4 regions of the Pontibacillus sp. ALD_SL1 genome follow, and region 1 is predicted to be linked to each of the others. Evidence: riboswitches for the same ligand, from Rfam matches in the RefSeq annotation. Region 1 holds a riboswitch; each other region holds the start of a gene.
The links. Region 1 has a riboswitch for S-adenosylmethionine ahead of IMZ31_RS05940 (methionine ABC transporter ATP-binding protein). Riboswitches for the same ligand answer to the same signal wherever they lie in the genome.
Positions count from the first base shown of each region.

Region 2: another riboswitch for S-adenosylmethionine. It lies ahead of IMZ31_RS11305 (homocysteine S-methyltransferase family protein); the one in region 1 lies ahead of IMZ31_RS05940 (methionine ABC transporter ATP-binding protein).
Region 3: another riboswitch for S-adenosylmethionine. It lies ahead of IMZ31_RS04665 (LLM class flavin-dependent oxidoreductase); the one in region 1 lies ahead of IMZ31_RS05940 (methionine ABC transporter ATP-binding protein).
Region 4: another riboswitch for S-adenosylmethionine. It lies ahead of IMZ31_RS15400 (methionine ABC transporter ATP-binding protein); the one in region 1 lies ahead of IMZ31_RS05940 (methionine ABC transporter ATP-binding protein).

Region 1 covers NZ_CP062974.1:1,179,980-1,183,452, reverse strand. The annotation lists gene IMZ31_RS05950 (MetQ/NlpA family ABC transporter substrate-binding protein) at 1-13, opposite strand, end outside; gene IMZ31_RS05945 (methionine ABC transporter permease) at 29-691, opposite strand; gene IMZ31_RS05940 (methionine ABC transporter ATP-binding protein) at 681-1,700, opposite strand; SAM riboswitch class I at 1,852-1,960, opposite strand; gene IMZ31_RS05935 (hypothetical protein) at 2,081-2,356, opposite strand; gene IMZ31_RS05930 (ArsR/SmtB family transcription factor) at 2,556-2,873, shown strand; gene IMZ31_RS05925 (NAD(P)H-dependent oxidoreductase) at 3,002-3,473, shown strand, end outside.
Region 2 covers NZ_CP062974.1:2,226,943-2,230,415, reverse strand. The annotation lists gene IMZ31_RS11315 (VOC family protein) at 1-319, shown strand, start outside; gene IMZ31_RS11310 (VOC family protein) at 440-811, shown strand; gene IMZ31_RS11305 (homocysteine S-methyltransferase family protein) at 893-1,942, opposite strand; SAM riboswitch class I at 2,037-2,151, opposite strand; gene IMZ31_RS11300 (GNAT family N-acetyltransferase) at 2,274-2,816, shown strand; gene IMZ31_RS11295 (YczE/YyaS/YitT family protein) at 2,847-3,473, opposite strand, start outside.
Region 3 covers NZ_CP062974.1:917,162-920,634, forward strand. The annotation lists gene IMZ31_RS04660 (ATP-grasp domain-containing protein) at 1-731, opposite strand, end outside; gene IMZ31_RS04665 (LLM class flavin-dependent oxidoreductase) at 728-1,789, opposite strand; SAM riboswitch class I at 1,958-2,063, opposite strand; gene IMZ31_RS04670 (helix-turn-helix domain-containing protein) at 2,338-3,473, shown strand, end outside.
Region 4 covers NZ_CP062974.1:3,033,381-3,036,853, forward strand. The annotation lists gene IMZ31_RS15390 (MetQ/NlpA family ABC transporter substrate-binding protein) at 1-406, opposite strand, end outside; gene IMZ31_RS15395 (methionine ABC transporter permease) at 422-1,090, opposite strand; gene IMZ31_RS15400 (methionine ABC transporter ATP-binding protein) at 1,080-2,111, opposite strand; SAM riboswitch class I at 2,230-2,335, opposite strand; SAM riboswitch class I at 2,539-2,642, opposite strand; gene IMZ31_RS15405 (TlpA family protein disulfide reductase) at 2,726-3,136, shown strand; gene IMZ31_RS15410 (thioredoxin family protein) at 3,334-3,473, opposite strand, start outside.

The sequences.
Region 1 (3,473 bases):
TTTTTTTCTTCATATGTAATCTCCTCCTTTATCGTCTGCGTACAGCTTTTGAAATGTAATTTCCTAACGTTTGAACCGTTTGAACAATGACTACCAATAAAATAACGGTTATAATCATGACGTTTGTTTCAAATCTTTGATACCCATATGAAATAGCCAAGTCACCAAGACCACCACCTCCAACAAAGCCAGCCATTGCTGATGCGCCAACTAATCCAATGGTTGCGATGGTAATATTTAAAACAAGAGAACTTAATGCTTCTGGTAAAAAGACGCGGTAAATGATTTGCCAAGGCGTTGCCCCCATCGATTCTGCTGCTTCCACAACACCTGGATTCACTTCTAGTAAACTACTCTCAACAAGCCTGGCAATATAGGGGGCTGAGAAGAATACAAGAGGCACAACGGCTGCTGCTGTACCGATTGAAGTACCTACGATAAAACGGGTAATCGGTAAGATTGCTACTAATAAGATAATGAACGGGATCGAACGAAAGAAGTTCACTATACCGTTTAATACTTTAAATAAAGGACCGTTTTCAAGAAGTCCGTTCTTTCTCGTTACGACTAGAGAAATGCCAAGGGGTAAACCTATTACAACCGCAAACAGTAAAGCGATGGCTACCATAACGATTGTCTCTTGTGTTGCTTCTAAAATCTTCGGCCAAAATGTGGCTAAATCAACTTGCATCTCGCGTCACCTCTTTCACTGTTACAGATTGCTGGATAGAATGAAGAGCTTTAAAGATCTCTTTCTCTCCTCCAATAAATTCGACGATCAGACTCCCGAATGGTTCGCCTTGCAGTTCGGTAATCTGCCCGTATAACACGTTCACTTCAACCTGATGCTGAGTAGCAGCCCGGTATAGGATTGGCTTTGAAGCTTGTTCCCTTAAGAACGTCACCCTGTATACGTGTCGGGTACTATCTAAGGCTTGTAGAATTGATTCCGGAATCTTATCGTTCATAACCGAGCTGACGAAATTCTTCGTTGTCTGGTGCGCAGGACTTGAGAAGATATCAAAGACGGTTCCTTCCTCAATCACTTTTCCAGCTTCCATAACAGCCACACGGTCGCAAATCTCACGAATGACCTGCATCTCATGCGTAATCATTAAAATGGTAATATGGTATTCTTCACGAATTTGCTTCAAAAGGTCTAAAATTGACTCGGTTGTCTGAGGATCCAGAGCTGAAGTGGCTTCATCGCAAAGTAGCACTTCAGGAGATCGAACGAGTGCTCTTGCAATACCCACTCGCTGCTTCTGCCCTCCAGAAAGCTCCTCCGGATATTTCCCTGCCTGATCTGCTAACCCGACAAACTCGAGGAGCTCCTTCACCTTTCCTTCCACTTGCTTTCCTTTTTGTCCATCGAGCAAAAGTGGAAAGGCCACGTTTTGGTAAACGGTTTTTGATTCTAACAAGTTAAAATGCTGAAAGATCATTCCAATGCGACGTCTCTCTTTTCGTAGTTTTGATTTTGGTAACTGAGTCAGATCCTCACCGTCTAGCTTCACTTCTCCTGATGTTGGACGTTCAATTAGGTTTACGCATCGGAGAAGAGTACTCTTACCCGCGCCACTAAATCCAATGACGCCGTATATTGCTCCTTTATCAATTGATACATTGACGCCGTCAACTGCTCGAATGGTTTGATCGTTTTTCTTGTACACTTTCTCAATATTATGTAACTCGATCATGTTGTTTGCCTCCTTTAATTAAACTAAAACAGATCTGAATACTTGGTTTATAAGCTAAAAATGCCCTTTTTCCTCCTCATCTGGTAAACAAAAAATCCCCTCTTCTTAAAATAATAAGAAGAGGGGATTTACGTATATGTAGATCCGTCTCTTCTCATCTTTCAAGCCTAAGCTTGAAGGAATTGGCACGGTGTTCTAATCGAATAGAATCCGTTGCCGAGGTTTCAAAGGGCCATTCCCTCCACCTCTCTGGATAAGAAGATTGTTTTAAAATGTGTTTTTCGTTAATCCATATACTACAAGGAGCAGTTAGAATTGTCAAAGGATTTTTAATAATTTAATAGTTAAAAATTTTATTAACCTTTTATAAGCTTAACTCACTATCCCCAAATAAACATCAGATAACCATTAAAGGCAGCTAAGCCTACACTTAATAGAAGTGTCAAAATAGGAGTAATCTTGCCTTTCCCTTTCTCTTGGATTACTCCCACACCCCCAACAACAAGGCCAATAATGGCTGTATATCGTGTTAAATGAGAGAAGGTCACAATCGTTAACAGTCCCTCCATAGAACCTACAATAATAAGAGCAAGCAACTGCCCTACAAATATGGCTAACATAAATAATGAAATCTTTCCTGATAATGCTTTTGGCACCGGTATTCCCTCCTACAATGGTTTATGTAAGGGAATACCCTTATCTGTTGAGTATTATTCCTTAAGAGGACAGTTTTTAACAAGTTAATCACCTTCCATAACAAGTCGTACTCACAATCATATCTACAGCTTTAAAGGGGCTCACGATAATAAACCCGTTACCTTGCCTCAGGAGTCAATAATCGATACAATATGATGTATGAAAATACCTTATCATCCACCAATAGAAAGTGTTACACTTACAAAAGTTTTGCAGGCACTTAGCGAACCGAACCGAGCAAAAATTGTTCGATGTCTGCGGGATACACATGAGAATAACTGTACCCACTACACGCTTCAACTTCAATTACCAAAGTCAACTGTATCTCATCATATAAAAGTATTACGAGAAGCTGGTTTAATCCAGGCCAGGATTGTAGGAAAGGAGCATTTTTACTCCATACGAACGGAAGAAATCGAAGGGAAATTCCCTGGATTACTCGATGCGATCGGAAAAGTAAATGAAGAAGATTTGTAGCGTGACTTGAGAACCCCCTTTTTAGGCGGTTCTCTTTTTTTGTTTGCATTCCACTAACCGAGGTGCTATAGTTTAAAACAGTTCGATGGTTTTCGAACAATAAAACTATTAAACAAAGGATGTTAATCATGAATAATATTCTAGTTATCAATGGTCACGAACCATACCCAATTGCTGAGGGCCGTCTAAATAAAACGCTTTTCGATGAAATTGTAACCAAGCTCTCCACAAAATATGACGTTCAAACAACGATTGTAAGTGAAGGATATGATGTAAAAGAAGAGCAAGAAAAATTCAAGTGGGCAGATACCATCGTTTTCCAAACCCCCATGTACTGGTTCAGTCTTCCGGGCGGGACTAAGACATATATTGATTCCATTTATGAACCAGGCGTTTTCTTTGGAGGTGGAGAAAAATACGGAGACGGTGGACTTATGCCAGGAAGAAAGTACATGTTCTCAACAACCTGGAATGCTCCAAAAGAAGCGTTCAGCAATAGCGAAGAGTTCTTTAAAGGGCAAGATCTTGAAGGAGCCATTGACCACCTTCATAACACACAAAAATATGTTGGTATGGAACCACTGAAAAGTTTCGGTGCCT
Region 2 (3,473 bases), 1.0 Mb from region 1:
AGAACAGTCCGCAGAATGGTATAGAGATGTATTAGGGCTCCAGTTATTAACTATTACGGAGGAACCAGTTGCGATTATAAAAGTAAATGAAGGCTCTTTTTTACTTGTGTTAGTGCCTACTGAAGATGAAACGTTTGCGCATTTTACAATTAATCATGAACAAGCATTTAGTATTGGCTTTACAAGTCCAAAATTATCTGAATTCCATCAACACTTAATGAATCATCAAGTTAAAGTGGAGAATATAGAAGAAGATAAAAATCATGCTTATTTCCATTTCTATGACCTGAATGGTAATAAACTTCAAGCACACTGGTAAGGTTTAGTGAATCAGTATTTTAGTCGGTGTAGGTTCTTTTATTGAAATTCAATAAGAGGTTTTTGTTTCCACTAGAGCGAAGATAATAAGGGAGGAAGTTAATCATAAGGAGGATATCGTATGGAGCTTGGTGCATTTTCTGTTAGCTTAACTGTAAAAGACATTAACAAATCTAAGGCTTTTTATGAAACGTTAGGATTCGATTCCCTTGGAGGTGTCCCTGATCAAGATTGGGTTATTATGAAAAATGGAAACTGTGTGATTGGGCTTTTCCAAGGCATGTTCGAGAAAAACATCTTAACTTTTAATCCTGGATGGGATCAAGATGCTAAAGAACTGGATTCTTTTACCGATGTCAGGGAACTTCAAAAAAAGCTAAAAGAAAGTGGAGTTAAAATCCTTTCAGAAGCAGATGAAACGAGTGAAGGTCCAGAAAGTTTTACAATTGAAGATCCTGATGGGAATCCTATACTTATTGATCAACATAGATAATTGAATTTAATAGGTTTTATCACAATCGGGTTATAAAAAAGGAGGAACAAACAAATGGTTTGTTCCTCCTTTCTTACAATTTTAGGCTTTCACGCGATACGCTTGATTATGCTTTTTCAACGAGTCGTCTGAACCAAATAGGAAGTGTTTCTTCATATCAGGGGAGTACTTAGAATTAATCGCTTCACGGCCAACTGTTTCAGCTACTTCACGAAGCATGCTGGGAGAAGCGCCGCAACATAACCCGAAGTAATTGACCCCTGTGTCTAGTGCATCTTTAGCCCAACTAGCAATCTCGTAACGGTTGCAGTAAAGCGGATCAAGAGAGGTTGGGAATGTCGTTTCTGTTGGTATATGACACGCACAACCGCCATCTGGTAGGTTAAAGAACGTTGGGTGTTCTTCTGAGGTGCGGTAGGGAACAGGTAGTGCAGCTACATAACCGTCACAAGCCTCACGAATTTTTTCTACAAAAGGCTGCATTGTAATAGGTCCGCGGAAGCAGTTCATTCCAACAACTAAAGCTCCTTGTTCTTGAAGCAAACGACAGGCTTCTTCTACTTCATAGCCGTCACGCATTCTATTCTCGCCCATAACGCCCAGCGTAATAACAGCAGGGAGGTCTTGCTTTAGCACTTCTTCAAGAGCAATTTGTGCTTCTTCATAGTAGTAGAACGTTTCTCCGTTTACGAAATCGACCCCCTCTTCTTTACACCAAGAGATCATCTCGGCAAACATTGTGCGAACGGCCTCTTTTGAAGACTCATCTTCAGGATTAAAGAGGTTTGTATTTGATATGTTTCCAGCCACAAGCGCTTCTTCGACTGGATTCTCCTGAGCCACTTCTTTTGCAAGACGAATTGCTTGTCGGTTAAGTGGTTCTAATAGCTCTTCTTTCCCAATAATGCGCATCTTCTCACGGTGAGCATTATAGGTGAAGGCTAACACAACGTCAGAACCTGCATTCATATAATCGCGGTAGGTTTGCTTTAGTGCTTGAGGGTTATCAAGAGCTACTTCAGGAACGAAGGATCCAGCTTGGAGGTAGCCTCGACGCTCCAATTCGAATAGATAGCCTTCTCCGCAAATAACCGGTCCATCCTGTAATCGTTGTTCGAGTGTTCGTTTCATGTTAATCAATCCTTTCGAGGGTGTAAGTAATAAGGAAGAGGGTATAAGAAAACCCTCTTCCTGAATAAGAAGAGGGTGTATGTAACAAGGCCTCCTCTTATCTGCCAGATCAATAAACGATCTGTAGGAATTAGCACCTTTTTCAAGACGATCCTTGAAAGGTTGCCGGGCGTCACAGGGCCTAGTCCCTCCGCCACTCTGGATAAGAGTATGTTATTTAATTAGTAAAGCTTGATATGGATTATAACGGGTAATATTTTCATCGTCAATCCTTTTTCAGAAAAATGTTAAGATTCTATTTTTTTGTAAGATAAGGTGGGAGGTATGGGTCATGAAGAGAACTCTACAGGTAAGAAATGTAAGCGCTGACGAGATTGATGATAAATTTTTAACAGAATTCGATCGCTTTCAAGAAACTAAAAATGTGTGGTATACGACTAACCAAACTGATGTAAAGATAAAGTCTGATTCTTTTATTGATAATTGGAGCGTAAAGCAGAAAAAGGATATTTCCATGTACTTAAAACGATGTATCGAAGAAGGGGGAGGTGTAGTAGCTGCCTTTGAAGGAAATCAGTTAGCAGGATTTGCAAATATAGAAAATCGTTTTTTCGGGTCAGCATATCAATATGTGCCACTTCCTTTTATTCATGTTTCAAATTCATATCGCGGGGAAGGCATAGGGAAACAATTATTTTATCAGTGTTGCGAGATCGCTAAAGACCTGGGAGCTGAGAAAATTTACATTGGCGCTCATCCGGCAGTAGAAACGCAACGTTTTTATCAATCCGTAGGCTGTATACTAGCGCAAGAGGTCAACGATGAAATCTATCAGAAGGAACCGTTAGATCTTCAATTAGAAAAGCTTTTATAAAAGCGCCTGCTCAAGTGCAGACGCTTTTCTTTATAAAGCAAGTTCGTATCGTTTTTTGTAGTGAGGATGAATTAGATAATAATAAGGATAAGCTTTACTGTACGTTAGCTGAATGATTGGACCTGCAAATAGTACACCAGTTGCAGTGCCTAGTCCAACAGGGCCTCCAATTAAGAGCGCTGATGTTGATGTAGTAAGCGCTACAAGTGTTTGGCTAAGGCGTAAGCTTATTTTGAATCTGCTTGCGATGGCTAAAAAGAGCTGGTCCACAGGCGCTCTTGGCAAGGCAGGCAGAATATACATCCCTACTCCGACAGCGCTAAGAGTAATTCCGAGCATAAGCGCTCCAACCTGTAACAAGAATGGGGAGTGGAGCAATGTGAAGTTATGAAAAACGACCTCGAGCCAAAAGTCTAGAATTAAGCTTTCTAATACAAGCGGTATAATGGCACGCGGTTCCGGTGTCTGCTTCATGAGCCAGCCATTAGCGAAAATAAACAAGAACTGAAAGAGGGCGTACCAAACACCGACAGTAAATCCAAGTTGATCAGATAATCCCACAAACAAAGCTGTCCAAAATCCCGCGCCTAAAGTGGCTTTAATAAGTAATGCCACACCGAAAAAGTTAACCAACATACCTAACAGATAAATACTTAC
Region 3 (3,473 bases), 260 kb from region 1:
GGATCTGAATAGCCTTCTAGAATTTCAAATTTCGCACCGCCTGTTTCTTCTGTGCCGGTTGGGCAGTGGAGATCATCGATGGTGCAGGCGTCTGCGGGGCATAGTTCAAAGCCTTCAGAGGTGTCTACTTTTACGGCGTATAAGAATTTGCCACCGACGAATTCGTGACGGACGATATACGGTTTTGGCGCTTCGATATATTGCTGAACGAGGGTGATGCCATCGACGGGTTCTTCAAACGAGTCTCCATACACATATTCTTCAAGTGCTTTAATGGAGTGGAAGAGCTGTACGCCTTGACCTTTGCCGGCGCGGTTGTGTTTCGTAATAAATGGAGCAAGGTCAAGCTTTTTAGCTGCTTCAATAATATGGTCTTTCCCGACGGCTGTAATGGTCTTTGGCGTTGTGATGCCTTCTTGATTTAAGGCCATATATTGATTCACTTTACTTAGCTCAAGGCGCAAAGCACGGCTGCCGTTCACAACGGTACGGCCGTGGCGTTCGAGCCAAGCGAGGACAGCTTCTGTGAATTCAGGTGCGAAGCGGTGATCACGAGTGTGAGAAGAAGCACTCATTCGGTTATAGAAAATTCCTTCTGGTGGCTCTTCTGTTAGATCAACCGTTCCCTGGTCTAAGTGCCATAACTCAAACGGCAAGCCGAGCTCCTCTAAGCGTCCTGTTAGGTGATCAGTCCATTCATCATTTTCATGTAACACGTATATCTTTGTCATTGTGGTACCTCCTTGAAGTGTGTGCGTTTCTCTTCTACGAGTGGCATAACGTCCCGGCTAAAGCGCTCCATCTCTTCTAGTTGCGGAGAGCATTGAAGAAGGAGTAGGTTGAGCCCAACTTGTTCGTATTGTAAGATACGTTCAGCAATTTGATCTGGTGTGCCGATCAGTTTTGGGCGAAGTCCCCGGTTTGAAACGGAGTAATCTTGTAGATCGACTTGTTGTTCAAGCTGTGACTTACTAGTGAAGTCACTGTATCCTGCATAAGCGCCTGAGTCTTTCACATCTGTAATCCGGTTTAATTCTTGGAGTGCTTCTTCTTCTGTATCACGGCAAATGACGTAAGCAGCCATTCCAAAAGATTGGAAGGGCTCGTGCCCGGCTTCACTGCGTCTTGCTTTCATATCACTGATTTTCGTATTAATTTCATCGACCGTGCCACCATGCATGACGTAGGCGTCGCAGTGATTGACGATCGTTTCTTTTCCACGTGGACTTTCACCACCTGCGTAAAGCTTTGGATAAGGCTTTTGAATAGGTTTCGGATGAAGGTGGGTATTCTCAATGGAATAAAACTTCCCGTCGTAGCTAACGGGTTCTTCTTTTGTCCAAAGGGATTTTAACACTGAAAGAAATTCATCGGTTCGATCATAGCGTTCATCGTGTGCGGTGAACGACCCTCCGTATTGTTTGGCTTCCTCTTGCCACCAGGCGGATACGACATTTAACGTGAAGCGGCCTCCTGAGATTTGATCAATGTTCGCGGCCATTTTAGCTGTTACTGCTGCATTATGAAAATTAGGTCTGACTGCGGCCATAATTTCTGTAGTTTCAGTCACAGCTGCCAGGCCTGCTGCTGTTGTCCAGGCTTCTAAGGAATCCTGATCGGTTCCTTTTATATCATTTAAATACAACTCCGCAATAAGGGTTGTATCAAATCCTAACTGTTCCCCTCGTTGAATGACTTTCTTGGCATAATCGAATGTCGGGGGCATATTCTCATCCTCAACATTTCTAAGCCACCCTCCGAAAATCGGTAACCAATATCCGTACCTCACTTGACTCAGCTCCTCTTTATAATAGTATATCAGATTAAACAACCCAAGTTACTTGGAATTAAAAGTTACGCGTCCAATTTCCTTCTATATATATGAAGGAAGGTAATAAAAAACCCCCTCAACTTGTCCTTGAGACGAGATGAGAGGGTTCTGAATACGAGTCCCGCTCTCTCATCTTTCAGGATTTCACCTGATTGGAATTGGCACGGTATTCACATCAGAACCCGTTGCCGAGGTTTCAAAGGGCCAGTCCCTCCACCTCTCTTGATAAGAAGAGTTAATTTTCAAACTTTTTGTTGATGAATATATTACGCTCTTATGAGTGAGTTGTCAATGAAATGTAAGTTAAAACTTTCACCTTAAAATTGCGTGCTCCTATTTGATGAACATCGGTGATGGTTCTATTGACCTACCGCAAAAGGGGTCTTCCTTCCTGATTCGGTAGAACAAAATGTTTGTTAAACTAATACTAAGGAAATATTTTTGGAATTTTCAGCATCTTTTTTTGAGCATATACAACTAGTCCACTATGGTATGGGGGAATCTGGGTGCACATTGGGAGAAGGATTAAATACGTAAGGCAATTGCGGGGATTATCACAGAACGAACTAAGTGTTGGGGTGGTTTCAGCTACTCATCTTAGCAATATTGAGTCTGGTAAGTACGTCCCGTCTAAAGATATTCTTGTGCTTTTTGCGGACAAGCTTGAGGTGGATGAGGCTTACTTGTTGGAGTACGAATACATGGATACGGCCTTAATCGACCAGATTATAGAATTGAAAGATGCGGTCATTATAGGTGATGGTGCTAGAGTAAAGAGTCTGCTGAATCATTTGGATTCTCTGGAGGATCAAGTCGCTAAGGGGATCTATAGTGAATTGTTATTTACACTCATTAAAGGTGCCCATTTTATGAAATCAGGCTGCAATACAGAAGAAATGGCTTCAATTCAATTATTAATAAACCTTTATATAAAAGATGGGGAGACACTAGACGATAAGGTGTTTTTGTCGTTCTATGACTACTATTATGGTTTGTATCACTTTCAACACAATCATATACATGCTAGCCTAAAGCACTATTATAGGCTTGTCTCACAAACACAGGACGAATTAGAGAAAGGCTTATTCTTCTATAATATCTCTTTGCTTCATAAGCAAAGCAGAGAATATTATAAGGCCATTGAAGCAGCAAAAGAGTGCCTTCAAGTGTTTCAACAAAAGCTCGAATGGGATCGATTAGGGGAAACGTATAATATGATAGGTGCTATACATTGGGATATGAATGAATGTGAAACGGCAATGGAGTATCTTCTCAAAGGAGAAAAAATTGTCACTATGACAAATAATGAGAAGTTAAAGAGTCGGATTCATCATAATTGTGGATTAATCAATAAACAACTTGGTGACTACGAGGCTGCCATCTATTATTTCAGGAAATCTATAGAAGCTAAGGTTAATATTAATGATATGCATAATATTATTCTTCCATATCACTCATTAGTTGGTAGTTTAATAGATCGAAATAAGATTCAAGAAGCGAAAATTGTCCTTTCTCATGCTAGGAAACAATGCCTGTCGCAAAAAGATCAATATTATTTGAAAGAGTTAGAAGCATTCATTTTTGAGAAAGAGGGAAGGTCTGAAGATTTCGAACGATGTATGAATGAGTTAATTAAGGAATT
Region 4 (3,473 bases), 1.9 Mb from region 1:
TTTTAGAATAAACGCCCATTGGTTCATTGTGAACTGGGCCTAGACTCGTGAAGTCATAATCAAATTCTTGCTTCTGTTCTTTCAAATACGGTGTGTGCTGGAAGTAGTTTGCATCAAGGGCACCGCTGGCTAAGTCTTTGTTGGGTAGAATGTATTCTTGATATGTTTCAATTTTCAAATTGATCCCTTTATCTTTCAGGATTGGTTTAGCTTTCTCCAAGATCTCTGCGTGAGGAGTGCTAGATGCACCAATAACAACTTCCTCTAGTTCTTCCTCAGAACTGCTTTCCCCACTCTCATTGCCTGTTTCAGATCCATTGCTGCTTGAGTCATCCTCTGCTGATCCACATGCCGCTAGTGCGAATATGAATAATGCGCTGAGGAATAGTGTTAAGAATTTTTTCATCATTTAACTCTCCTTCTATCGTTTGTCTAATTTGTTAGATATAAGGTCTCCAACGAATTGGAATATGAATACAATAATGACAATTAAAATTGTAGCCAAGAATACAACATCAAAGTCCCAGCGTTGGAACCCTTTGAGATAAGCCAAATCACCAAGACCACCTGCTCCAATGACACCTGCCATGGCTGAATAGCTAATTAAGTTAATAGAGGTAACCGTAATACCCGAAACCAAAGCTGGCATTGATTCTGGAAGCAAGACTTTAAAGATAATTGTAGAGGTCTTAGCTCCCATAGATTTTGCTGCTTCTATTACACCTTTATCTACTTCTTTAAGAGCAATTTCAACAAGACGACCATAAAATGGTGCTGCTCCGATAATTAAAGCAGGCAGTGCTGCATTAGGGCCTCTTATTGTCCCAATTAAAAATTCTGTGAATGGGAATAAGAGTAGAATTAGAATAATAAATGGAATAGCACGGAACACGTTTACAATCGTTGCCACAATGAAATTCAATGGTTTGTTAGCCCATATATTTTGCTTTGAAGTTAAATACAGTAACAGCCCTAGCAACAATCCTAAGATAAACGTTCCAATTACAGAAAGAGCGGTCATATATAACGTTTCTTCCGTAGCCGTAATCAGATCTTCTACATTTGCGTTTGGAAACAACTTATGAAACATGATTATTCACCTCTACTTGCACGGACGTTTCGGAAATATAATCGATTGCCTTCTTGATGTCTTCTTCTGTCCCATCCATGTGAACATAGAGCGTTCCATAAGCACCTTTACTAGTTTGAGTAATCTTACCTTGTAAAATGTTGAAGCTCACAGTAGGGAATTCTCTCGATACCTCACTAATTAAAGCTTGATTCGTTTTCTCTCCCACAAAATGCAGACGAACGACTTGTCCAGTCTGATACTGAGCTAAGATCGTCTCCACTGCTTCGTCTTGGTCTTGATCGCCCATAATTTGTTCTACAAATCGTTTCGTTACTTTTTCTTTTGGATGAAGAAAGACATCTAATACATCGCCTTCTTCTACAACTTTACCTTCTTCCATCACCGCTACTCGGTGAGAGATTTTGCGGATAACGTGCATTTCATGAGTGATAAGGATAATCGTTAAGTCTAACTGTTCATTGATATCAACCAACAAGTCTAATATTTGATCAGTTGTTTCAGGGTCTAGTGCCGATGTGGCTTCATCACATAACAGAACTTTTGGTCTGTTAGCAAGCGCCCTTGCTATACCTACGCGCTGCTTTTGTCCACCACTTAGTTGCGATGGGTATGCATCTTCTCTGCCTGCTAGGCCGACTAACTTAATCAGTTCATCAACTCGTTCTTGCCTTTCCTTCTTTGGAGTTCCTGCGATTTCTAAAGGAAACGCAATGTTTTCTCTTACCGTTCGAGACCAAAGAAGGTTAAAATGCTGGAATACCATCCCAATCTCTTGTCTAGCCTTACGTAGACTGCCCGCTTTCAAACTTGCTATATCTTCACCATCTATGACGATTTCCCCGCTCGTAGGATCTTCTAATCGGTTAAGCAACCGAATAAATGTACTTTTACCAGCACCGCTATATCCGATCACTCCATAGATTTCTCCTTTTTCGATGTTCAAATTAACATCATCAACCGCTTGAACTTGTTTTGTCCCAGATTTGAATATTTTCTGTAGATTCTTGATTGAAATCACGGTTGTTCCTCCTTTTCAAATGCGAAAAAGTTTAAGGATTCTCTTGTATAACCTTCCCTAAACAAAAAACCTTACTATCCCCTAAGAGGACAGAAAGGTTTATCTAAACCGATTCGTCCTCTCATCTGTCTAAGCTATGCTTAGCAGGATTTGGCACCTTTCAAACATAGTTTGATGGTTGCCGGGCTTCAAAGGGCCAGTCCCTCCACCTCTCGTGATAAGAGTAAAATCCTTTATTCAATTAACGCTTTAACTCTTTTAAGTCTAGAAAGAATTCTAGCACGCGTCTTAACATTCAGTCAATATGAAACTTTCACTCAATTCTTTCATCTAAATAAATCCTATCAGCAAACAGTATACGGAAATGAATGGTGTAGATAATAAAAAAAACGTCTCCCAAAGAGAGGGAAACGCATGTACGTATACTCTCTTATCATTCAAAGCTCACGCCTTGCAGGAATTAGCACCGTTCCTAAAAAGGATGGTTGCTGGGTTTCAAAGGGCCAGTCCCTCCACCTCTCCAGATAAGATCTGAAATCGATTTTAAGTTAAATCATATGTTAGCATGGTGATAATAAAAGAGTCAATTCAAATCATTAAAGGAGGCAACGAACATGCAAGCACCTCACTTTGAGCTCCCCGCTATGGATGGCAGCCATTATCAATTGGAACAAGATCTCGGAAAAGTCATCGTCCTCACTTTTTGGGCTTCTTGGTGTCCCGACTGTTCAAGGGATCTTCCGAAGAAAGAACATTTCTATCAATCCTTAAATCGTGATGAAGTCAAAATGTTGACGATTAACGTAGCCGGAAGAGAACGAAACGTTGAAGAAGGTGTGGCATTTGCCAACAAATTTCTTGCTCAACCTACCCTAATTGATCGAGGACGTGAAGTTTATGACCTATATCAGTGTACAGGCGTGCCAACAACTGTGGTCATAAATCAACAGGGCAAGATTGAAGCGCAGTTTGGAGATAAAGCAGATGTCATGGAGATTATGAAGACGATTGGAACGTTATTATAAATGAATTGCAATAGTATAAATAAGGACTCCTTATGATGAGTCCTTATTTTCTCCAGTCATAGTTCGATCATTTGTGATTTACCAATACCTTCTCTCTACATTTCTTTACATGATTCACTCAATTATTTCTTGGGAAATCATCGTTCGACATTATTTCATACATAAGAAGAGGCTGTCCCATATAGGACAGCCTCTTCTTATTGATATTGATTCACTTTCTCATAGAGATAAGGTACTGATTGAAATGCATAGATTTTTTCAAGAATCATGCCTTTTTTTACGATCAGAAGACACGGAACACTCTCTACTTCGTAATAACTCATGAAGTCAGGATGAA